One region of the Streptomyces thermocarboxydus genome, then DNA from elsewhere that is predicted to be linked to it. Evidence: predicted binding sites of a transcription regulator. Region 1 holds the regulator's gene; the other holds the start of a gene.
What was found. Region 1 encodes HspR, which represses chaperone genes until heat shock. Its sites were predicted from a motif close to TTGAGNNNNNNNNNCTCAA; they were not measured.
Positions count from the first base shown of each region.

Region 2: lon (endopeptidase La) is a predicted target of HspR. The motif match lies at 5,197-5,215, and genes of this name have one in related genera.

Region 1 is NZ_CP058273.1:3,765,847-3,777,575, forward strand. Features, by position in the region: gene grpE (nucleotide exchange factor GrpE) at 1-502, shown strand, start outside; gene dnaJ (molecular chaperone DnaJ) at 539-1,708, shown strand; gene AY578_RS17390 (heat shock protein transcriptional repressor HspR) at 1,713-2,165, shown strand; gene AY578_RS17395 (sugar ABC transporter substrate-binding protein) at 2,439-3,548, shown strand; gene AY578_RS17400 (helix-turn-helix transcriptional regulator) at 3,696-4,727, shown strand; gene AY578_RS17405 (helix-turn-helix transcriptional regulator) at 4,690-5,664, opposite strand; gene AY578_RS17410 (hypothetical protein) at 5,681-6,625, opposite strand; gene AY578_RS17415 (Rieske (2Fe-2S) protein) at 6,986-7,321, shown strand; gene AY578_RS17420 (pyridoxamine 5'-phosphate oxidase family protein) at 7,489-7,905, opposite strand; gene clpB (ATP-dependent chaperone ClpB) at 8,039-10,636, shown strand; gene AY578_RS17430 (YbjN domain-containing protein) at 10,828-11,358, shown strand; gene AY578_RS17435 (aminoglycoside phosphotransferase/kinase family protein) at 11,476-11,729, opposite strand, start outside.
Region 2 is NZ_CP058273.1:4,832,910-4,844,638, reverse strand. Features, by position in the region: gene AY578_RS22475 (protein phosphatase 2C domain-containing protein) at 47-826, shown strand; gene AY578_RS22470 (MarR family winged helix-turn-helix transcriptional regulator) at 1,134-1,628, opposite strand; gene AY578_RS22465 (lysozyme) at 1,854-2,681, shown strand; gene lon (endopeptidase La) at 2,760-5,174, opposite strand; gene AY578_RS22455 (spermidine synthase family protein) at 5,325-6,014, shown strand; gene AY578_RS22450 (response regulator transcription factor) at 6,140-6,880, shown strand; gene AY578_RS22445 (sensor histidine kinase) at 6,877-7,986, shown strand; gene AY578_RS22440 (multifunctional oxoglutarate decarboxylase/oxoglutarate dehydrogenase thiamine pyrophosphate-binding subunit/dihydrolipoyllysine-residue succinyltransferase subunit) at 8,278-11,729, shown strand, end outside.

The DNA.
Region 1 (11,729 bases):
CCGTACGGCGCTGAACGAGCGCACCGCGGATCTCCAGCGCCTCCAGGCCGAGTTCCAGAACTACCGCCGCCGTGTCGAGCGGGACCGGGCAGCCGTGAAGGAGACCGCCGTGGCGAATCTCCTGACCGAACTGCTCCCGGTGCTCGACGACATCGGCCGCGCCCGTGAGCACGGCGAGCTCGTCGGCGGCTTCAAGTCGGTCGCGGAGTCGCTGGAGACCACGGCGGCCAAGCTGGGCCTCCAGCAGTTCGGCAAGGAGGGCGAGCCCTTCGACCCGACGATCCACGAGGCCCTGATGCACTCCTACGCGCCGGACGTCACCGAGACGACGTGCGTGGCGATTCTGCAGCCGGGGTACCGCATCGGCGAGCGCACCATCCGCCCCGCGCGGGTGGCCGTCGCCGAGCCGCAGCCCGGCGCGCAGACGGCTCTGCCGGCCGAGGAGGGCACGGAGCAGGCGGACGGGGAGAACAAGGAGAACGGTGGCCCGGAGGAGGGCTGACGTTACGGCTGACGCAGGAAAGGAGGGACGTCGGGGATGAGCACCAAGGACTTCATCGAGAAGGACTACTACAAGGTCCTCGGCGTCCCCAAGGACGCCACCGAGGCCGAGATCAAGAAGGCGTACCGGAAGCTCGCCCGCGAGTACCACCCGGACGCCAACAAGGGGAACGCCAAGGCGGAGGAGCGGTTCAAGGAGATCTCCGAGGCGAACGACGTCCTCGGCGACCCCAAGAAGCGCAAGGAGTACGACGAGGCGCGCGCCCTCTTCGGCAACGGCGGGTTCCGTCCGGGGCCGGGCGCGGGCGGCGGCTCGTTCAACTTCGACCTCGGCGACCTCTTCGGAGGTCAGGCCGGCGGCCAGGGCGGCTTCGGCGGCGGGCTCGGTGACGTCTTCGGGGGCCTGTTCAACCGGGGCGGCCCGGGGACCCAGCGGACCCAGCCGCGCCGGGGCCAGGACATCGAGTCCGAGGTGACGCTCAGCTTCACCGAGGCCATCGAGGGTGCGACCGTCCCGCTGCGGATGTCGTCGCAGTCGCCCTGCAAGGCCTGTTCGGGCACCGGCGACAAGAACGGCACACCGCGCGTGTGCCCGACCTGCGTCGGCACCGGACAGGTGGCGCGGGGCTCGGGCGGCGGTTTCTCGCTGACCGACCCCTGCCCGGACTGCAAGGGCCGTGGCCTGATCGCGGAGGAGCCCTGCGAGGTCTGCAAGGGCAGCGGCCGGGCCAAGTCCTCGCGGACGATGCAGGTGCGCATCCCCGCGGGGGTCAGCGACGGCCAGCGGATCCGGCTGCGCGGCAAGGGGGCGCCCGGCGAGCGGGGCGGCCCCGCGGGCGACCTGTACGTCGTCGTGCACGTCGGCAGCCACCCGGTGTTCGGCCGCAAGGGCGACAACCTGACGGTCACGGTGCCGGTGACGTTCCCCGAGGCGGCTCTCGGGGGCGAGATCCGGGTGCCGACGCTGGGCGGTCCGCCGGTGACGCTGAAGCTGCCGCCGGGCACACCCAACGGACGCACCCTGCGCGCCCGCGGCAAGGGAGCGGTCCGCAAGGACGGCACCCGCGGTGATCTGCTGGTCACCGTCGAGGTGAGTGTTCCCAAGGACCTGTCGGGGAAGGCTCGTGACGCCCTGGAGGCGTATCGCGAGGCAACCGCGGACCAGGATCCGCGGGCGGAGCTGTTCCAGGCCGCGAAGGGAGCTTGATGCGATGGACGGCCGTCGACGCAACCCGTACGAACTGACCCAGGACACCCCGGTCTACGTCATTTCGGTGGCGGCCCAGCTCTCCGGCCTGCACCCGCAGACGCTGCGTCAGTACGACCGTCTGGGGCTTGTGTCGCCGGACCGTACGGCGGGCCGGGGCCGGCGCTACTCGGCCCGTGACATCGAACTGCTCCGTCAGGTGCAGCAGTTGTCGCAGGACGAGGGCATCAACCTGGCCGGAATCAAGCGCATCATCGAACTGGAGAACCAGGTCGCCACCCTCCAGGCCCGTGTGGCCGAACTGGAGGACGCGCTCGACGGCGCGGCGGCGGCCATGCGTCAGCGCGAGGCCGCCGTGCACGCCTCGTACCGCCGTGACCTGGTGCCTTACCAGGAGGTGCAGCAGACCAGCGCGCTGGTGGTCTGGCGCCCCAAGCGTCAGCAGCAGTCCGACTGACCGCGCGCCGAGGCGAAGAGGGGCCCGTGGGTTCACAGAACCCACGGGCCCCTTCTCTTATGTACGAGCACACCTGTGGCTATGGTATGCCTGCGTGTCCAGGTGATCCCCGCGCGATGTCCGCAGGACTTTCACGAGTTCAGCGCACCGTGTCGTGTTCATCTCGTTAAGTGGCTTCCTCTTGACGCGGTGGGCGCCGAAGCGTTGGCTTTTCAGTCACATGGGCCGCATAGCTGTGCCCACGTCCAATACGCACCTGAAGTGAGCCCTCGCATGCGTCGTTTCGCCATATCCGTGGCCGCCGTCTCCATGTCCGTCACGCTCGCCGGCTGCGGCATGCTCGACGCGACGGGCGGCACCGACGACGCGAGCCCGGCCAAGGGCGACGACATCACGGTGGGCCTGCTCCTCCCGGAGAAGGCCAACACGCGCTACGAGCAGTTCGACTACCCCATCTTCAAGAAGAAGGTGGAGGAGCTCACGAGCAGCAAGGGCAAGGTCGAGTACGCCAACGCCGAGGCGGACGCCGACAAGCAGGCCGGCCAGATGCAGCGCATGATCGACAAGAGGGTCGACGTCATCGTGCTGGACGCGGTGGACGCGCACGGCATCGCGGAGAGCGTCGCCAAGGCGAAGGACGCCGGCATCCCGGTCATCGCCTACGACCGGCTCGCCGAGGGCCCGATCGACGCGTACATCTCCTTCGACAACTCGCTCGTCGGCGAGGTGCAGGGGCGTTCCCTGCTGGAGGCGCTGGGCGGCGAGCTGAGCATCACCGACAAGATCGTGATGATGAACGGCTCGTCCACGGACCCCAACGCCAAGCAGTTCAAGGCCGGTGCGCTGTCCGAGCTCAAGGGCAAGGTCACCATCGCCAAGTCCTTCGACACCAAGGACTGGGACCCGAAGAACGCCGAGAAGAACATGAAGGAGGCGATCGGCGAGATCGGCCTCGACAACATCAAGGGCGTCTACTCCGCCAACGACGGCATGGCGGGCGGCATCGTGAAGGCGCTGCGCGCCGCCGGCGTGACCAAGCTGCCGCCGATCACCGGCCAGGACGCGGAACTCGCCGCGGTGCAGCGGATCGTGACCGGCGAGCAGTACATGAGCGTCTACAAGTCCTACCCGGAAGAGGCCGAGAACGCCGCCGAGATGGCCGTGGCGAAGGTCCAGGGCCGGGACATCCAGTTCGACGCGCTCACCCGCGACCGCGTCGACAGCCCCACCGACCAGGACATCCCGGCGCAGCTGGTGCCCGTGGTCGCGCTGACCCAGGACAACCTGGAGGACACCGTCCTCGCCGACGGCTTCTATGAGATGTCCGACATCTGCACCGGCGACTTCAAGGACGCGTGCGCGGAGATCGGGCTCAAGAAGTAACCCTGTGCACCCTCGTACGCCTCCGTACGAATTCGGCCACCGGCCGGCCCCCGGGCCGGTGCGGTGGCCGGTCCCGTGTTGCACAGCAGGTTCCGGCCGCGCATAGTTGCGCTGCGGAAGACGCTGATACCGGGGGTGGGATGGGCGATGGCCGGGCACGGGGCGGACGAGCATCCGCACGGTGCTGACCGACTGTGCGAGGCCGGGGACCGCGTGTACTCCCGGGCCGTACGGCGCGGACGGCTGCCGCGCCGGGAGGCCGAGCGGGTCCCCTGCCTCATGGAGCTCGCCCTGCTGCACCCCGACCCGGACGACATGGACTGGCTGGTCCCGACCTCCCCGCAGGAGGTCATGACCCGGTTGCTGCGCGGCATGTACGACGAGGTGAGGGCGAGTCAGCGCCGGGTCGGCTCGGCGGTCGCCGCCTTCGAGTGGTACGCCGGTCTGGGCAGCCAGGTGCCGGCCCCGGGCGGCTTCTCGGAGGGCCCCGCGATCCGTGTGCTGGACGGACTGGCCCGCATCCAGGCCGCGATGGACGAGGCGACGCAGGCGTGCACCACCGAGGTGCTGACCGTCCAGCCCGGCGGCATCCGGCGCGAGGCCGAGCTGTCGGAGGGCCTGCACCGGGCGATGGCGCTGCGCGGGCGGGGCGTGCGGATGCGGGACCTGTACACCCATGTCGCCCGGCACGGGCACGGGTTGCTCAGCTATCTGGAGCTGATGGGCGACGCGGTGGAGGCGCGGACGCTGGACGAGGTCATCGAGCGGCTGATCCTCTTCGACCGCACGGTCGCCTTCATCCCCGCGAACTCCGAGCGCACGATGGCGCTGGAACTGCGGCACCCTGCGCTGGTGGAGTACCTGGGCACGGTCTTCGAGCGCCTGTGGCGCCTCGCCATCCCGCTGACCGCGCCGCTCCCCGACACGGGCATCGAGGGCATCTCGCACCGCGAGCAGTCCATCGCCGCGCTCCTCGCGGAGGGCCACCAGGACGCGGTCATCGCGGAACGCCTGGGCATCAGCGTCCGTACCTGCCGGGCCCACATCGCGCGCCTCTCGGAGACGCTGGGGGCGGCGAGCCGGACGCAGCTGGGGGTGCGGATCGCCCAGGCGGGGCTGGACGGCGCACAGACGCCGGTGGTCATCCCCCCTGGTCGAGGATCCCCGACCTCCCGATGAGGTAGCCGAGCTGGGCGCGGCTGCTGCTGCCAAGGACCGCGGCGAGCTTGGCGATGTGCTCCCGCGCGGTGCGGATGTTCATGCCGAGCCGGTCGGCGATGACGGCGTCCGTGTGTCCCTCGACGAGCAGCGCGGCGATGGCGCGCTGGCGCGGGGTGACGCCGTTGAGGGTGGGCTGCCGGTCCGCCTCCGGGTACATGGGCGAGGCGAGGTGCCACAGCCGGTCGAAGGTGGTGACCAGGAACGCCACGATCGCCGGGTGCCGGATCTCCAGGGCGGTGGAGCGTTCGGGGCCGGCCGGGATGAAGGCGACCTCGCGGTCGACGACGACGAGGCGGTCGGTGATCTCGTCCAGGGAGCGCGCCTCGACGTCGCCGCTGAGGCGTTCGTAACGCCAGGCCAGCGAGGGCGCGTGGCGCAGGGTGTGCTGGTACAGGGCGCGGATGCGGCCGCCGCGGTCCAGCAGGGCCTGGTCGCGCCGGACGGCGGGCTCGTGGACGGCCGGGTCGAAGCGGACGTAGCTGCGGTACGGCTGGACCGCGAGGAGTTCCGTCGCGTCGGCCATCGCCTCGCCGATGACCCGCCCGATGCGCTCCATGCCGTTGTGCCGGGTGACGAGGGAGGACTCCTGCTCCGCCGGCTCACGGGCGCGCAGCAGCGGGGTCAGGGTCTCCGCGAGCCGTTCCTGACGCCGCCGCTCCTCGGCGACGCGGTCCTCGGAGGCGCGCAGCAGCCGGTGCAGGGCGAGGTGCGGCGGGACCGGCTCCAGGCGCTCGGGGTCGTCCTGGGCGGGGCGGAGGAGGCCGAGGCGGAGCAGGAGGGGGGCCTCCGCGTCCGTCGCGGCGGGCAGGCGGCCCTCGTCCAGGGCACGGGCGTACAGGTCCAGTGCCTCCGCCCGGAGGGCCTCGGTGGCCTCGTGTGGCGCGTCGCCGCTCATGCTGGTCGCCCCCCGGTCAGTGGTCCTGCTCGAGAATGCCCGACTGTGCGATCAGATACCCCAGTTGGGCACGGCTTCCGCTGCCGAGCGCGGTGGCCAGTTTCGCTATGTGCGCCCGGCAGGTGCGGACGTTCATGCCGAGGCGGCGCGCGATGGCCTCGTCGACGTGTCCCTCGACGAGCAGCTTGGCGATCGAGTGCTGGATGTCGGTGAGGCCGTCCGCCGCGGTCTCGTAGGGGGTGCCGGCGGTGAGCGGGACCGCCCGGCCCCACATGAACTCGAAGACCTTGATGAGGTAGCGGACCAGCCCGGGGTGGCGCAGTTCGAGGGCGACCTGGCGGTCGTCCCGGACGGGGATGAAGGCGACGGTGTCGTCGCAGATGATGAGGCGTTCGACGAGTTCGTCGATGGTGCGGTACTCCACCTTGCCGTCGGCGAACTGCTCGGTCCAGGCGATGCGTTCGGGGTTGTACCGTGCGGTGTGCTGGTAGAGCGTCCTGATGCGCACCCCGCGTTCGATGAGGGGCCGGTCGCGCTCCAGCGCCTCGATCAGGCGCTGCTCCGGGTGACGGTTCTTCGGCTGGACGGTGAGGACTTCGTGCCGGCATTGCGAGGTCGCCAGGTCGAGCGCCTCGTTGATCCTGTCGAGTCCTTCGAGCACGGTGATGGAGTGTGCCGGTTCCGTCAGGGGCGCGCCGAGTCCTATGAAGGGCTCGAACGTCTCCGCCAGTTCCATGGTCAGCCGTCTGCGTTCGGTGATCTCGCGCTCGATCGGGTCGAGGCGCTGCGCCAGGACGACGGACGGCGGGACGGGGCGCAGCCAGTCGGGGTCGTCGGGATCGGGGTGGAGCAGGGAGAAGTCGACCAGGCAGGGTGCGGCTTCGGCCTCCGCCCGGGGGATACGTCCCGTGCGCAGAGCGTTCGCGTACAGACGACTTCCTTCCGCGCACAGCTCCGTCATGGGATGGGGATGCACGGTTTTGGTCCGATTCGTTGACAAATCTCCACCCCCCAGGCTCCTGAACATGCAGGAACATGATGCACCGATCGTGTGGCCATGACGTGCCCGAATGAGCCATCGTCTTACTTGACGGGGGAAAAGGGGACCTTCGAGTGAGGACGAAGCCGACTATGCGTAAGAGAATGCTTCGCTCGGTGCTTGTCGCCGCCTTCTCCGCCGTTGTGGCCTTCGGTGCGCTGAGTGGCCCTGCCGGCGCACAGAGCGGCGTGGAGGGTGACACGGTCTGGTCGAGTGAGGCCGTGGGCGCGGGTGACGGCGAGGACGTGGTCTACCGCCCGGCAGACACTGTCTGGAGCTGACGTGACCACCCCACCTGACGACCGCTCCTTCCGGCGCGAGATGGCCACCGCCTACCGGTCCGGATGGCACTTCATCGACCTGGTCACCGCCATCCCCCACAGCGGTGACTCGTTGATGGTGACCGTCTTCGGTGAGCCCGTGGTCGTCACCCGCGACGAGGACGGCGACGTGCGGGCGTACCGGTGCCTGCGCCGGCCCAGGGGGGCGCCCAAGCCAGTCCGGTGCGCCATCCGGTACGGCATGATCTTTGTGAACCTGGACCAGCGGGACCACCGGCAGGTGGAGTCCGACTCCCCTGCCCCCCGTACCATCTCGGCCACCCCCCGCAGTGCCTGACGCGATTCCCCCGTCGTAAAAGATCGCGCAGGTGCTTCCCCCCGCAGCGGCGTCACCGTGACCTGAACACGGTGACGCCGCTGCAGTTTTGGGCGACATTTCGGGGTATCACCCAGGTCGGCTGATGGCCGGAAGCCATCGCTTTCCGGTGATGATCACACCGCTCCTCACCCCCGCCCCATCGCCCGCGTGAGGGCGATCTCGATGACGACCCGGTCCGGGTTGGGCCCCGGCATCCGCCCGTACCGCTCCGCGTACCGCTCCACCGCGTCCTGAACCCGCTCCGGCTCCGTGCGTACCCGCGCGCGTCCCTCCAGCGTCGCCCACCTCCCGCCGTCCACCTGGCAGACCGCGACGGGCGCGCCCTCGTCCCCGGCCGCCCGGATGTGGCGGACCTTCGCGCTGGTCCGGTTGGTGATCACCCGCGCGAGCAGATGCTCAGGGTCATAGGTGACTCCTACGGGTACCAGATGCGGCGTGCCGTCCGGGCGGAGCGTGGTCAGCGTGCACAGGTGCCGCTCGCGCCAGAAGCTGAGATAGGAGGCGTCCGGATCGCCCGGATCGACCGCGTACGTGAGGGTCATGCCCCGGAACTTAGCCCCGAAGCCCTCGCCGGTACGACCTTGAGTGAACTAGACTCAAGTTTGTGGACGCTGGCACAGTCAGCCAGACGCATGCCGATGGTCGTCGAAGGGCACCAAGGAGGAGAACGGACACGTGGACGCCGAGCTGACCAACCGGAGCCGGGACGCACTGGCCGCCGCCGGCAACCGGGCCGTGACCGAGGGGCACCCCGACCTCACCCCCGCGCACCTGCTGCTCGCCCTGCTCGCCGGGCAGGAGAACGAGAACATCACGGACCTGCTCGCCGCGGTGGACGCCGACCAGGCCGCCGTGCGCGCCGGGGCCGAGCGTGTCCTCGCCGGGCTGCCGAGCGTCACCGGATCGACGGTGGCGCCGCCGCAGCCCAACCGTGAGCTGCTCGCCGTCGTCGCGGACGCGCAGTCCCGCGCGAACGAACTCGGCGACGAGTACCTGTCCACGGAGCATCTGCTGATCGGCATCGCCGCCAAGGGCGGGGCCGCCGGAGAGGTACTGTCCCGGCAGGGCGCCACCGCGGACAAGCTGCAGGAGGCCTTCCAGAAGGCGAGGGGGACGCGCCGGGTGACCACTCCCGACCCGGAGGGCCAGTACAAGGCCCTCGAGAAGTTCGGCACCGACCTGACCGCCGCCGCCCGTGAGGGCAGGCTGGACCCCGTCATCGGACGGGACCAGGAGATCCGGCGGGTGGTGCAGGTGCTCAGCCGCCGTACCAAGAACAACCCCGTGCTGATCGGTGAGCCGGGCGTCGGCAAGACCGCCGTCGTCGAGGGGCTCGCCCAGCGGATCGTCAAGGGCGACGTGCCCGAGTCGCTGAAGAACAAGCGGCTGGTCGCGCTGGACCTGGGCGCGATGGTCGCGGGCGCCAAGTACCGCGGCGAGTTCGAGGAGCGGCTGAAGACCGTGCTCGCGGAGATCAAGGAGTCCGACGGGCAGATCATCACGTTCATCGACGAGCTGCACACGGTCGTCGGCGCGGGCGCCGGAGGCGACTCCGCGATGGACGCCGGCAACATGCTGAAGCCGATGCTGGCGCGCGGCGAGCTGCGCATGGTCGGCGCGACCACGCTCGACGAGTACCGCGAGCGGATCGAGAAGGACCCGGCGCTGGAGCGGCGCTTCCAGCAGGTGCTGGTCGCCGAGCCGTCCGTGGAGGACTCCATCGCGATCCTGCGCGGACTCAAGGGCCGTTACGAGGCGCACCACAAGGTGCAGATCGCGGACAGTGCGCTGGTCGCCGCGGCCACCCTCTCCGACCGGTACATCACCTCCCGCTTCCTGCCGGACAAGGCCATCGACCTGGTCGACGAGGCCGCCTCCCGGCTGCGCATGGAGATCGACTCCTCGCCCGTCGAGATCGACGAGCTGCAGCGCGCCGTGGACCGGCTGCGGATGGAGGAGCTGGCCCTCAGCAAGGAGACGGACCAGGCGTCCAAGGAGCGCCTGGAGAAGCTGCGCCGCGACCTCGCCGACAAGGAGGAGGAGCTGCGCGGTCTCACCGCCCGCTGGGAGAAGGAGAAGCAGTCCCTCAACCGGGTCGGTGAGCTGAAGGAGAAGCTGGACGAGCTGCGCGGCCAGGCCGAACGCGCCCAGCGCGACGGCGACTTCGACACCGCGTCCAAGCTGCTCTACGGCGAGATCCCGGCCCTCGAACGCGACCTGGAGGCCGCCTCGGAGGCCGAGGAGGAGGTCGCCAAGGACACCATGGTCAAGGAGGAGGTCGGCGCGGACGACATCGCCGACGTCGTCGCCTCCTGGACCGGCATCCCGGCCGGCCGGCTGATGGAGGGCGAGACGCAGAAGCTGCTGCGCATGGAGGAGGAGATCGGCAAGCGGCTGATCGGGCAGTCCGAGGCCGTGCGCGCCGTCTCCGACGCGGTGCGGCGTTCGCGGGCCGGCGTGTCCGACCCGGACCGGCCGACCGGCTCCTTCCTCTTCCTCGGCCCGACCGGTGTCGGCAAGACCGAGCTGGCCAAGGCGCTCGCGGACTTCCTCTTCGACGACGAGCGGGCGATGGTCCGCATCGACATGTCGGAGTACGGCGAGAAGCACAGCGTCGCCCGGCTGGTCGGCGCGCCCCCCGGCTACGTCGGCTACGAGGAGGGCGGCCAGCTCACCGAGGCGGTGCGGCGCCGTCCGTACAGCGTGGTGCTGCTCGACGAGGTGGAGAAGGCGCACCCGGAGGTCTTCGACATCCTGCTCCAGGTGCTGGACGACGGCCGGCTCACCGACGGCCAGGGCCGCACGGTGGACTTCCGCAACACGATCCTGGTGCTGACGTCGAACCTGGGCAGCCAGTACCTGGTGGACCCGGTCAGCTCCGAGGAGGAGAAGCGGGAGCAGGTGCTCGAGGTGGTCCGGGCGTCGTTCAAGCCGGAGTTCCTCAACCGCCTGGACGACCTGGTCGTCTTCTCCGCGCTCACCAAGGCCGAGCTGGAGCGGATCGCGGCGCTCCAGATCGACGCGCTGGCCCGGCGGCTCGCTGAGCGGCGGCTCACCCTGGACGTCACGCCCGAGGCGCTTCAGTGGCTGGCCGAGGAGGGCCTGGACCCGGCGTACGGCGCGCGGCCGCTGCGCCGGCTGGTGCAGACCGCGATCGGCGACCGGCTCGCGAAGGAGATCCTCTCCGGCGAGATCAAGGACGGCGACACGGTCCGGGTGGACCGCTTCGGGGACGAGCTGATCGTCGGCCCCGCCACGGGCAAGACACTCTGAGTCACGCTTCCGCCTGCCGGGCCCGATGTGATGTGCGGATCTCCCGCGCGCACGTTGGGCCCGCGGCCTTTCCGGGTACCCCGGACCTGACCGGATCGAGTCAGCCCTCGGCTGACAGGCCCCGTCGGGGCTTGCCACCCCCCTCCCCGCATGGGGGAGGATGGCGGGATCCGTACGAAGGGAAATACACGGTGACCATCGACCCGTCCTCGATTCCGAATTTCGGGGGCCAGCAGCCCGAGCCGCAGCCCCAAGGACCGGCGGGCCCCGTCGTCCCGGATCAGGACCTCGTGAAGCAGCTCCTCGACCAGATGGAGCTCAAGTACGTCGTCGACGACGAGGGTGACCTCGCGGCGCCGTGGGAGCAGTTCCGCACGTACTTCATGTTCCGTGGGGAGGGCGACCAGCAGATCTTCTCCGTCCGGACGTTCTACGACCGGCCGCACCAGATCGACGAGAAGCCCGCGCTGCTGGAGTCCATCGACGACTGGAACCGGCGCACGCTGTGGCCCAAGGTGTACACGCACACCCACGACGACGGCACGGTCCGTCTCATCGGTGAGGCGCAGATGCTGATCGGCATGGGCGTCAGCCTGGAGCACTTCGTCTCCTCGACGGTCAGCTGGGTGCGGGCCGCCATCGAGTTCGACAAGTGGCTCGTCGAGCAGCTCGGCCTGGAGCAGGAGATCAACGACGCGGACAAGCCCGACGACGACGCGTAGGCGCCCACACGCGCGAACGGCGACGCCGGCCAGGCGCCCGCCGCAGGGGAGCCCAGCCCGGCCCGAAGACCGGCCCACCCGGCCGGTCACGGTGCCGGGCTCTCTCATGCCCTGGGTTCAGTCCTGTCCGCAGCGGTCGAGTGCGGCGCGGACCCGGTTGAGGCCCTCCCCCCTCCAGCGGGCCCGGTCGGGCATCTGGTCGTCCCGGCGCCAGCGCCAGGCGGAGAACAGCGCCCAGTTCAGGGCGCGGCACCGGTGGATCAGGTCGTGGTCGGCCCCCTCGTAGTGCTCCGCCACTTCCTCGGGTGCGTGGGCGAGGTCGAACTCGACCGGTCCGCGGCAGCAGGTGGCGAGGTCCACGAGAAGCGGGC
Region 2 (11,729 bases), 1.1 Mb from region 1:
GCCGGACTCCGGCGGTCGTTGTGGGGAGCTCGTGCAGACTGGCCGGATGCGCACGGAGCTTGTTTCGGAACCCGGTGATCCGGGACGCCCCAACGAGGACTTCGCGAGCGTCGCGCTCCCCGCCTCCGGACAGGGCGGCGCGCTCGTGGTCCTGGACGGCGTGACGCCGCCGTCGGACGGGGGCGGGTGTCTGCATTCGGTGCACTGGTTCACCGCCCGGCTGGGCGGCGCTCTGACCGAACTGACCGTTTCCCTCCCGGATGTTCCCCTGACCGGGGTGCTGTCGCGCGGGATCGCACGTACGGCCGAGAGTCATGCCTCGACCTGTGACCTTTCTCACCCCCGAACGCCGCAGGCAACGGTGGTGCTGGCGCGCTGGTCACCCGACTCGGTGGAGTGTCTGGTGCTGTCGGACTCGGTCCTGCTGGTCGAGTCGCCGGACGGCGCGGTCACGGCGGTACGGGACGACCGGCTGGACCGGTTGCCCCGTTCGGCCCTGTCCAGCCACGAGGTCGTGGACACGACGCTGCGGAACAAGGAGGGCGGGTTCTTCACGGCCGCGGCCGATCCGGCGGTGTCGTCACGCGCCGTGACCGTCTCCCTGCCCCGTGAGCGGGTGCGGGCGTTGACCGCGCTGACGGACGGGGCGTCGCGGTGGGTGGAGCGGTTCGCGGAGGGGGACTGGGGGGACTGCGTGCGGGTGATTCGGGAGGAGGGGGCGGCGGGGCTGGTCCGGAGGGTGCGTGCCCTGGAGCGGGGGCGGCCCCTCGGGGGGAAGACGCATGACGATGCGACGGCCGTTCACGTGGAGCTGCCGTTCGCGTGACGGCGCCACCCGCACGGCGGATCCGTGTCCGGCTGCGGGCCGGTGGGGGCCGATCGCGCAGTTCCCCGCGCCCCTGAGGGACGCCGCCGCTGCGGGCAGTCGTGCCGCTAGGGGCGGCACGGGTGGGCGCAGCGGCACCCCGCCGACGCCGGGTGCGGGACCTCCGTGGCTGGGCGCGCAGTTCCCCGCGCCCCTCAGGGACGCCTCCGCCGCAGCCCGCCTCAAAGCGCCACGCGCCGCAGCTGCGGGCCGACCGTGGCTGGGCGCGCAGTTCCCCGCGCCCCTGAAGGGGGGCTGCAGGGACCCCTTACTTCTCCATGCCCCGGTTCAGCCTGTGCAGCAGGCGCGCCAGTTCGTCGACCTCCGTCGGGTTCCAGTCGGCCAGGCGGCCGGCATAGCGGGCCCGGCGGGCCTCGCGGACGCGGCTCACCCGGCGGCGCCCCTCCTCCGTGAGGGTGACGAGCCAGGCGCGTCCGTCGGCGGGGTCGGGCTCGCGCCCCACGAGCCCGAGCTCCTCCAGGGCGCGCAGCTGGCGCGACATCGTCGCCTTGCCGACGCCGATGTAGGAGGCCAGTTCGGTGGCCCGCTGCCGCCCGCACTCCTCCAGACGGACCAGCAGTCCGTACGCGGACGGCTCGAGGTCGGGGTGGACCTCGCGCGCCATCTCCCCCTGGCTGGCCCGGGCGCGCCTCAGCAGGACCGTCAACTCGCGTTCCAGCGCGAGGAACGCGGGCTGTTCCACCCCGGACGCGGGTTCCGGCGAACCGGCGCGCTCCTCGCCGCCGTTTCCGTCTTCGTGCACGTTGGCCCCTGCCTGTTTCCCGTTCTGAAAGTTCTCGCCGAGTGGCGGCGTCGCCCCAGCTCCATAAGTATTTCGCAGGCGTAGACCAACGGCAGCGCGCGGCGATTCCGCCCGCCGCCGTGGCCGACGCCCGCAGTTTCTCTACCAGGCCATTACGTGGCATGCCCACTACATGCGATGTGGGTCACATTCCGGGTTCGTCCCATGACCGTTCGGAGATGCGTCATGCCTGTGCACAGATCCCGACTCGTCCGCATACGCGCGCTCGGCACCGCCGGCGCCGTCCTGCTCACGCTGCTCGCCCTTCCGCAGACCTCCGCCGTCGCCGACGGCGCCTCCCCCTCCGTCCCGCCGCGCGGCTCCGCCCACATGGGCATGGGCGTCCTCGCCCACGACGGCCAGGCCGGCCTGCCCACCTCCCGCGCCACCCAGACGGAGGGCGTGGACGTCTCCAGCCACCAGGGCAACGTCGCCTGGCCCACGCTGTGGAGCAGCGGGGTGCGCTGGGCCTACGCCAAGGCGACGGAGGGCACGTACTACACCAACCCGTACCACGCGCAGCAGTACAACGGCTCCTACGACGTCGGCATGGTCCGCGGCGCCTACCACTTCGCCACCCCCGACACCACGACCGGCGCCGCCCAGGCGGACTACTTCGTGGACCGCGGCGGCGCCTGGTCCGCCGACGGACGCACCCTGCCGGGCGTCCTGGACATCGAGTGGAACCCGTACGGCGACGACTGCTACGGCAAGTCGGCGAGCTCGATGGTGAGCTGGATCCGCGACTTCCTCGACCGCTACCGCGCCCGCACCGGCCGCGACGCCGTCATCTACACCGCGACCAGCTGGTGGAAGCAGTGCACCGGCAACTACGCGGGCTTCGCGTCCACCCCGCTGTGGATCGCCCGGTACGCCTCCACCGTGGGCGAACTGCCCGCAGGCTGGTCCACGTACACGATGTGGCAGTACACCTCGACCGGCCCGACGGTCGGCGACCACGACCGCTTCAACGGCACCGTCGACGGGGTGCGGTCCTTCGCCACCGGAAGCTGACCCAAGGCCCTCGGCGGCACGGGAAAGGCCCGGGCCTCCCTCACGGAGCCCGGGCCTCCCCTCATCCGGCGGCCCCCGTCACGCGGCCACCGGAACCTCCGGCGCCGCCCCGTTCGTCGCCGGGGACAGCGCCAGCTCCAGGACCTGGCGGACGTCGGTGACGGCGTGCACGTCGAGCTTCTCCAGCACCTCCGCCGGGACGTCGTCCAGGTCGGGCTCGTTGCGCTTGGGGATGATCACGGTGGTGACGCCCGCCCGGTGCGCGGCGAGCAGCTTCTGCTTCACCCCGCCGATGGGCAGCACCCGCCCGGTCAGCGACACCTCCCCGGTCATCGCCACGTCCGTGCGCACCAGGCGTCCGGAGAGCAGCGAGGCCAGGGCCGTGGTCATCGTGATGCCCGCGCTCGGGCCGTCCTTGGGGACCGCGCCCGCCGGGAAGTGGATGTGCACGCCCCGGTCCTTCAGGTCGCCCACCGGCAGTTCCAGCTCGGCGCCGTGGCTGCGCAGGAAGCTCAGCGCGATCTGCGCCGACTCCTTCATCACGTCGCCCAGCTGGCCGGTCAGGGTCAGCCCCGCCGCGCCCGTCTCCGGGTCGGCCAGGGACGCCTCGACGTAGAGGACGTCACCGCCGGCGCCGGTCACGGCGAGCCCGGTGGCGACGCCGGGCACCGCGGTGCGCCGCTCGGCGGGTTCCTGGGCGGACTCCGGCACGTGGTGCGGCCGCCCGATCAGACCGCGCAGGTCGCCCTCGGTCACGGTGAACGGCAGCTCCCGCTCCCCCAGTTCGTGCTGGGCCGCGACCTTGCGCAGCAGCCGCGCGACCGACCGCTCCAGGTTGCGCACGCCGGCCTCGCGCGTGTACTCGCCGGCCAGCTTGCGCAGCGCGCCCTCCTCGATCGTCACCTCGTCCGGCTGCAGACCGGCCCGCTCCAGCTGGCGCGGGAGCAGGTGGTCGCGGGCGATGACGATCTTCTCGTCCTCGGTGTAGCCGTCGAGGCGGACCAGCTCCATACGGTCGAGCAGGGCCTCCGGGATGGCCTCCAGGACGTTGGCGGTGGCGAGGAACACCACATCGGACAGGTCGAGTTCGACCTCCAGGTAGTGGTCCCGGAAGGTGTGGTTCTGCGCCGGGTCGAGGACCTCCAGCAGGGCCGCCGCGGGGTCGCCGCGGAAGTCGGAGCCGACCTTGTCGATCTCGTCGAGCAGGACGACCGGGTTCATCGAGCCGGCCTCCTTGATCGCCCGCACGATCCGGCCGGGCAGCGCGCCGACGTAGGTGCGGCGGTGGCCGCGGATCTCCGCCTCGTCGCGGACGCCGCCGAGGGCGACCCGGACGAACTTGCGGCCCATGGCGTGCGCGACGGACTCGCCGAGCGAGGTCTTGCCGACGCCGGGCGGGCCCACCAGGGCCAGCACCGCGCCGCCGCGCCGCCCGCCGACGACGCCCAGGCCCCGGTCGCTGCGCCGCTTGCGCACGGCCAGGTACTCGGTGATGCGCTCCTTCACGTCCTGCAGCCCCGCGTGCTCGGCGTCCAGGACCTCCTGGGCGCCGCGGATGTCGTAGGAGTCCTCGGTGCGCTCGTTCCACGGCATCTCCAGGACCGTGTCGAGCCAGGTGCGGATCCAGGAGCCCTCGGGCGACTGGTCGGAGGAGCGCTCCAGCTTGTCGACCTCCTTGAGCGCGGCCTCGCGGACCTTCTCGGGGAGATCGGCGGCCTCGACGCGGGCCCGGTAGTCGTCGGACTCGTCACCGTCCTGCTCGCCGTTCAGCTCGCGCAGCTCCTTGCGGACCGCCTCCAGCTGGCGGCGGAGCAGGAACTCCCGCTGCTGCTTGTCGACGCCCTCCTGGACGTCCTTGGCAATGGTCTCGGCGACGTCCTGCTCGGCGAGGTGGTCGCGCAGCTGCTGGGTGGCGAGCTTCAGCCGGGCCACCGGGTCGGTGGTCTCCAGCAGGGCGACCTTCTGTTCGGTGGTGAGGAACGGCGAGTAGCCGGAGTTGTCGGCGAGCGCGGAGACGTCGTCGATGGCCTGGACCCGGTCCACGACCTGCCAGGCGCCGCGCTTGCGCAGCCAGGCGGTGGCGAGCGCCTTGTACTCCTTGACCAGTTCGGTCACGTGGCCGGGCAGCGGCTCGGGCACGCTCTCGTCGATGCGGGTGCCCTCCACCCACAGCGCCGCGCCCGGCCCGGTGGTGCCGGCGCCGATGCGCACCCGCCCCCGGCCGCGGATCAGCGCGCCCGGGTCGCCGTCGGCCAGCCGGCCGACCTGCTCGACCGTGCCCAGCACGCCGGTCCCGGCGTAGGTGCCGTCGACGCGCGGCACGAGGAGCACCTTGGGCTTGCCCGGTTCGTCGCGGGCGGCGGCCTGGGCGGCCTCCACCGCCGCGCGCACCTCGGAATCGCTCAGGTCCAGCGGAACCACCATCCCGGGCAGCACGACCTCGTCGTCGAGCGGCAGCACGGGCAGGGCGAGCGGTGTGGACTCAGCAGCCATGATCTCCCCTTCGGCAGTCAAGTTGAGCTATGTCGACTCAATGCAGGGGAGCTGGCGAATGTTCCCAAGGCGGCGTTCGCTCTCAGCGATCACCGGGCCGGGCCGTCCGGGCCCGGATCACCGCCGGGCGGGACCTGCCAGGATGAACGCATGTCCACCCCCTACGGCATTCCCGAAGCTCCTGAAGTCCTGGACCGTCGCGAGGGCCCGTACGGCGAGGTCGTACTGCGCAGACACGGCGGTCTGCTGCAGATCATCGCCAACGGCTGCTTCCTGATGGACACCTCCGACGGACGTTCCGAGCGGCTGCTCGTGGACGCGGCCCTGGCGGCCCTGGACCCGGGGGCCGCGGAGCCGTCGGTGCTGATCGGCGGGCTGGGCGTGGGCTTCTCCCTGGCGCACGCGGCCGGGCAGGAGCGCTGGGGGCGGATCTCGGTGGTGGAGCGGGAGCCTGCGATCATCGGCTGGCACCGCTCGGGCCCGCTGGCCGAGCTCTCCGGCGCGGCGCTCGCCGACCCCCGGACGGAGATCGTCGAGCAGGATTTGATTACTTACGTCAATGAGACATCCGACACATTCGACGCGCTGTGTCTCGACATCGACAACGGACCCGACTGGACCGTCGACGAGGGCAACGAGGGGCTCTACTCGCCCGACGGACTCGCCGCGTGTGCAAGGGTGTTGAAGCCGCGCGGGGTCCTCGCGGTATGGTCCGCGAAGCCTTCACCGGAATTCGAGGGAACCTTGCGGAATGCCGGGTTCCGGCAGGTGCGTACCGAAGAGATCCCCGTTGCCCGAGGCGTTCCGGACGTCGTGCACATCGGCGTCCGCCCTGGATAGCAAAGCCGTGGTGAATCCCCGTACGCTGCTGCCCTGACGCGGATCATTCAAGCGTCAATCGCAGTGATGCGCAGACGACGGATCACCCCACGGATTCCGGAAAAAGCACACCTCAGGGGCGGGCGATGGAGCAGACACAGACCTCCCACAACGGCACGGCGACGACCACCCCCGGCGCGCAGCGCAGGGTCCTGGTGGTCGAGGACGACGCGACGATCGTGGACGCCATCGCGACCCGCCTGCGTGCCGAGGGATTCCTGGTGCAAACGGCGGGCGACGGTCCGTCCGCGGTGGACACGGCGGAGGCCTGGCAGCCCGACCTGCTGATCCTCGACATCATGCTGCCGGGCTTCGACGGCCTGGAGGTCTGCCGGCGCGTGCAGGCCCAGCGGCCGGTGCCGGTGCTGATGCTCACCGCGCGCGACGACGAGACCGACATGCTGGTGGGCCTCGGCGTCGGCGCCGACGACTACATGACCAAGCCGTTCTCCATGCGGGAGCTGGCGGCGCGCGTGCACGTGCTGCTGCGCCGCATGGAGCGCGCGGCCCTCGCGGCCACCACCCCGCGCAGCGGCATCCTGCGCCTGGGCGAGCTGGAGATCGACCACGCGCAGCGCCGGGTGCGCGTGCGCAGCGAGGACGTCCATCTGACGCCCACCGAGTTCGACCTCCTGGTGTGCCTGGCCAACACCCCGCGCGCGGTGCTCTCCCGTGAGCAGCTGCTGGCCGAGGTGTGGGACTGGGCGGACGCCTCCGGCACCCGGACCGTGGACAGCCACATCAAGGCGCTGCGCCGGAAGATCGGCGCCGAGCGCATCCGCACCGTGCACGGCGTGGGCTACGCCCTGGAGACGCCGACGCCATGAGCGGGGGTCCGGCGGGACGCGGACAGCGGAAGAAGCAGCCCTGGGGCGGTGTGCGCCCGTTCTCGATCAAGACCAAGCTGGGCGCGCTGGTCGTCGTCTCGGTCCTGATCACCACCGGACTCTCGGTGATCGCGGTGCACACCAAGACGGAGCTGCGCTTCATCACGGTCTTCTCGATGATCGCCACGCTGCTGATCACCCAGTTCGTGGCGCACTCCCTCACCGCCCCGCTGGACGACATGAACGCCGTCGCGCGGTCCATCTCGCACGGCGACTACACCCGCCGGGTGCGCGAGAGCCGCCGCGACGAGCTGGGCGACCTGGCCCAGACGATCAACGTCATGGCCGACGAGCTGGAGGCGCAGGACAGCCAGCGCAAGGAGCTGGTCGCCAACGTCTCGCACGAGCTGCGCACCCCCATCGCGGGGCTGCGCGCGGTGCTGGAGAACATCGTCGACGGGGTCACCAAGGCCGATCCCGAGACGATGCGCACGGCCCTGAAGCAGACCGAGCGGCTCGGCCGCCTGGTGGAGACGCTGCTGGACCTCTCTCGCCTGGACAACGGCGTGGTCCCGCTGAGGAAGCGCCGCTTCGAGGTGTGGCCGTACCTGTCGGGCGTGCTGAAGGAGGCCAACATGGTGGCCTCCGCCCGGGCGAGCATGGCCTCGGGCTCCGGCAGCCACACCCGTACGGACGTGCATCTGCACCTGGACGTCTCGCCGCCCGAGCTGGTGGCGCACGCCGATCCCGAGCGGATCCACCAGGTGGTCGCCAACCTGATCGACAACGCGGTCAAGCACAGCCCGCCGCACGGCCGGGTGACCGTGCGGGCCCGGCAGGGCTCCGAGCCGGAGTCGCTGGAGCTGGAGGTGCTGGACGAGGGTCCGGGCATCCCGCGCACGGAGTGGCACCGGGTCTTCGAGCGGTTCAACCGCGGCAGCGTCAACCGGCCGCACGGCCCCGGCAGCGACGGCGGCACCGGTCTGGGCCTCGCGATCGCCCGCTGGGCCGTGGATCTGCACGGCGGCCGGATCGGGGTGGCGGAATCGGAGCGTGGTTGCCGGATTCTGATCACTCTTCCGGGGCCCTCTTCTGTGCCAAGTTGACGTAAAGTTCGAACCGGAGCCTCAAGATCCATCTGTGTTCGCCCTGGCGGACACGTGTGATCAGGCACAGGCCCGCGCGCGGGGCGCGACGGGCCCTGGTCGAGCGATGCCTGATACCGTCGGAAGAAGCGGAACCTCGCTTGTTTCCCGCCAAATCCAGCGCTGAAACACCCGCCGAGATGTGATGTGCACGACGTTGCACGGGCCCGGCCTGACCTTCTCGCGCGGGGAGGCGTAGCCTTTATTTCCGCTGTCCATCATCTTGCGAAGCGGAAGAGGGCGGTTGACGCCGTGTCGCCACAGTCCCCCAGTAACTCGAGCATCTCGACCGACACCGACCAAGCGGGAAAGAACCCCGCTGCGGCCTTCGGTGCCAACGAATGGCTCGTCGACGAGATCTACCAGCAGTACCTCCAGGACCCGAACTCGGTGGACCGAGCCTGGTGGGACTTCTTCGCCGACTACAAGCCGGGCGCTCCCGCGTCCCCGGCTCCGGCGGGTGACGCGGCCGCGGGGGCCGCGGTGACCCCCACCGCTCCGTCCCGGCCGGCCGCGCCCGCGCAGGCCCAGGCGCCCGCGCAGCCCGCCGCGCCGGCGCAGCCCGCCCCGGCCGCCAAGGCCCCGGCTCAGGCGAAGGCCCCGGCCCAGCCGGCGAAGCAGGCCGCTCCCGCCGCCAAGCCGGCGCCGGCCAAGAAGGCCGAGCCCGCGGGTGAGGCGAAGGCCGGTCCCGACCAGGTCACCCTGCGCGGTCCGTCCGCCGCGGTCGCGAAGAACATGGACGCCTCGCTGGAGCTGCCCACGGCCACGTCCGTGCGCGCGGTCCCGGTGAAGCTGCTGTTCGACAACCGCATCGTCATCAACAACCACCTGAAGCGCGCGCGGGGCGGGAAGATCTCCTTCACGCACCTCATCGGCTACGCCATGGTCCAGGCCATCAAGGCCATGCCGGCCATGAACTACTCGTACGCGAAGGTGGACGGCAAGCCCACCCTGGTCAAGCCGGAGCACATCAACCTCGGCCTCGCCATCGACCTGGTCAAGCCCAACGGCGACCGCCAGCTCGTCGTCGCGGCGATCAAGAAGGCCGAGACGCTGAACTTCTTCGAGTTCTGGCAGGCCTACGAGGACATCGTCCGTCGCGCCCGCGACAACAAGCTGACGATGGACGACTTCACCGGCGTCACGGTCTCCCTGACCAACCCCGGCGGCCTGGGCACGGTCCACTCCGTGCCGCGTCTGATGCCCGGCCAGTCCGTGATCATGGGCGTCGGCTCCATGGACTACCCGGCGGAGTTCCAGGGCACCTCCCAGGACACCCTGAACAAGCTCGGCATCTCGAAGGTCATGACGCTCACGTCGACCTACGACCACCGGGTGATCCAGGGCGCCGCCTCCGGCGAGTTCCTGCGCCAGGTCGCGAACCTCCTGCTCGGCGAGAACAACTTCTACGACGAGATCTTCGAGGCGCTGCGCATCCCCTACGAGCCGGTCCGCTGGCTCAAGGACATCGACGCCAGCCACGACGACGACGTCACCAAGGCCGCCCGGGTCTTCGACCTGATCCACTCCTACCGGGTCCGCGGCCACGTCATGGCCGACACCGACCCGCTCGAGTACAAGGTCCGCAAGCACCCCGACCTGGACATCGTCGAGCACGGCCTCACCCTGTGGGACCTGGAGCGCGAGTTCGCCGTCGGCGGCTTCGCCGGCAAGTCGATGATGAAGCTGCGCGACATCCTCGGCGTGCTCCGCGACTCGTACTGCCGCACCACCGGCATCGAGTTCATGCACATCCAGGACCCCAAGCAGCGCAAGTGGATCCAGGACCGCGTGGAGCGCGGCCACACCAAGCCGGAGCGCGAGGAGCAGCTGCGCATCCTGCGCCGGCTGAACGCGGCGGAGGCCTTCGAGACCTTCCTGCAGACCAAGTACGTCGGCCAGAAGCGCTTCTCGCTGGAGGGCGGCGAGTCCGTCATCCCGCTGCTCGACGCGGTGCTGGACTCGGCCGCCGAGTCCCGCCTGGACGAGGTCGTCATCGGCATGGCCCACCGCGGCCGCCTGAACGTCCTCGCCAACATCGTCGGCAAGTCGTACGCGCAGATCTTCCGCGAGTTCGAGGGCAACCTCGACCCGAAGTCGATGCACGGCTCCGGCGACGTGAAGTACCACCTGGGCGCCGAGGGCACCTTCACCGGCCTGGACGGCGAGCAGATCAAGGTCTCGCTGGTCGCCAACCCCTCGCACCTGGAGGCGGTCGACCCGGTCCTGGAGGGCGTCGCCCGCGCCAAGCAGGACATCATCAACAAGGGCGGCACGGACTTCACCGTCCTGCCGGTGGCGATCCACGGCGACGCGGCCTTCGCGGGCCAGGGCGTGGTGGCCGAGACCCTGAACATGTCGCAGCTGCGCGGCTACCGCACCGGCGGCACCGTGCACGTCGTCATCAACAACCAGGTCGGCTTCACCGCGGCCCCCGAGTCCTCGCGCTCCTCGATGTACGCGACGGACGTGGCCCGCATGATCGAGGCCCCGATCTTCCACGTGAACGGCGACGACCCGGAGGCGGTCGTGCGCGTCGCGCGCCTGGCCTTCGAGTTCCGCCAGGCGTTCAACAAGGACGTGGTGATCGACCTCATCTGCTACCGCCGCCGCGGTCACAACGAGTCGGACAACCCGGCCTTCACCCAGCCGCTGATGTACGACCTGATCGACAAGAAGCGCTCGGTGCGCAAGCTGTACACCGAGTCCCTCATCGGTCGCGGCGACATCACCCTGGAAGAGGCCGAGCAGGCGCTGCAGGACTACCAGGGCCAGCTGGAGAAGGTCTTCACGGAGGTCCGCGAGGCCACCTCGCAGCCCGCCACGGTCGCCCCGTCCGACCCGCAGGCCGAGTTCCCGGTCGCCGTGAACACCGCGGTCACCTCGGAGGTCGTGAAGCGGATCGCCGAGTCGCAGGTGAACATCCCCGACCACATCACCGTCCACCCGCGTCTGCTGCCGCAGCTGCAGCGCCGGGCGTCGATGGTCGAGGACGGCACCATCGACTGGGGCATGGGCGAGACCCTCGCCTTCGGCTCGCTGCTCCTCGAGGGCGTCCCGGTCCGGCTCGCCGGCCAGGACTCGCAGCGCGGCACCTTCGGCCAGCGTCACGCGGTCATCATCGACCGTGAGACGGGCGAGGAGTACACGCCGCTGCAGTACCTCTCCGAGGACCAGGCGCGGCTGAACGTCTACAACTCCCTGCTGTCCGAGTACGCGGCCATGGGCTTCGAGTACGGCTACTCGCTGGCCCGCCCGGACGCGCTCGTGCTGTGGGAGGCGCAGTTCGGCGACTTCGTCAACGGCGCGCAGACGGTCGTGGACGAGTTCATCTCGTCGGCCGAGCAGAAGTGGAACCAGACCTCCGGTGTGGTCCTGCTCCTGCCGCACGGCTACGAGGGCCAGGGCCCGGACCACTCCTCGGCCCGCCCGGAGCGCTTCCTGCAGCTCTGCGCCCAGAACAACATGACGGTCGCCATGCCGACCTCGCCGTCGAACTACTTCCACCTCCTGCGGTGGCAGGTGCACAACCCGCACCACAAGCCGCTGGTGGTCTTCACCCCGAAGTCGATGCTGCGCCTCAAGGCCGCCGCGTCGAAGGCGGACGAGTTTACGACGGGCCAGTTCCGCCCGGTCATCGGCGACGACACGGTCGACCCGGCCGCCGTGAAGAAGGTCGTCTTCTGCGCGGGCAAGGTCTACTA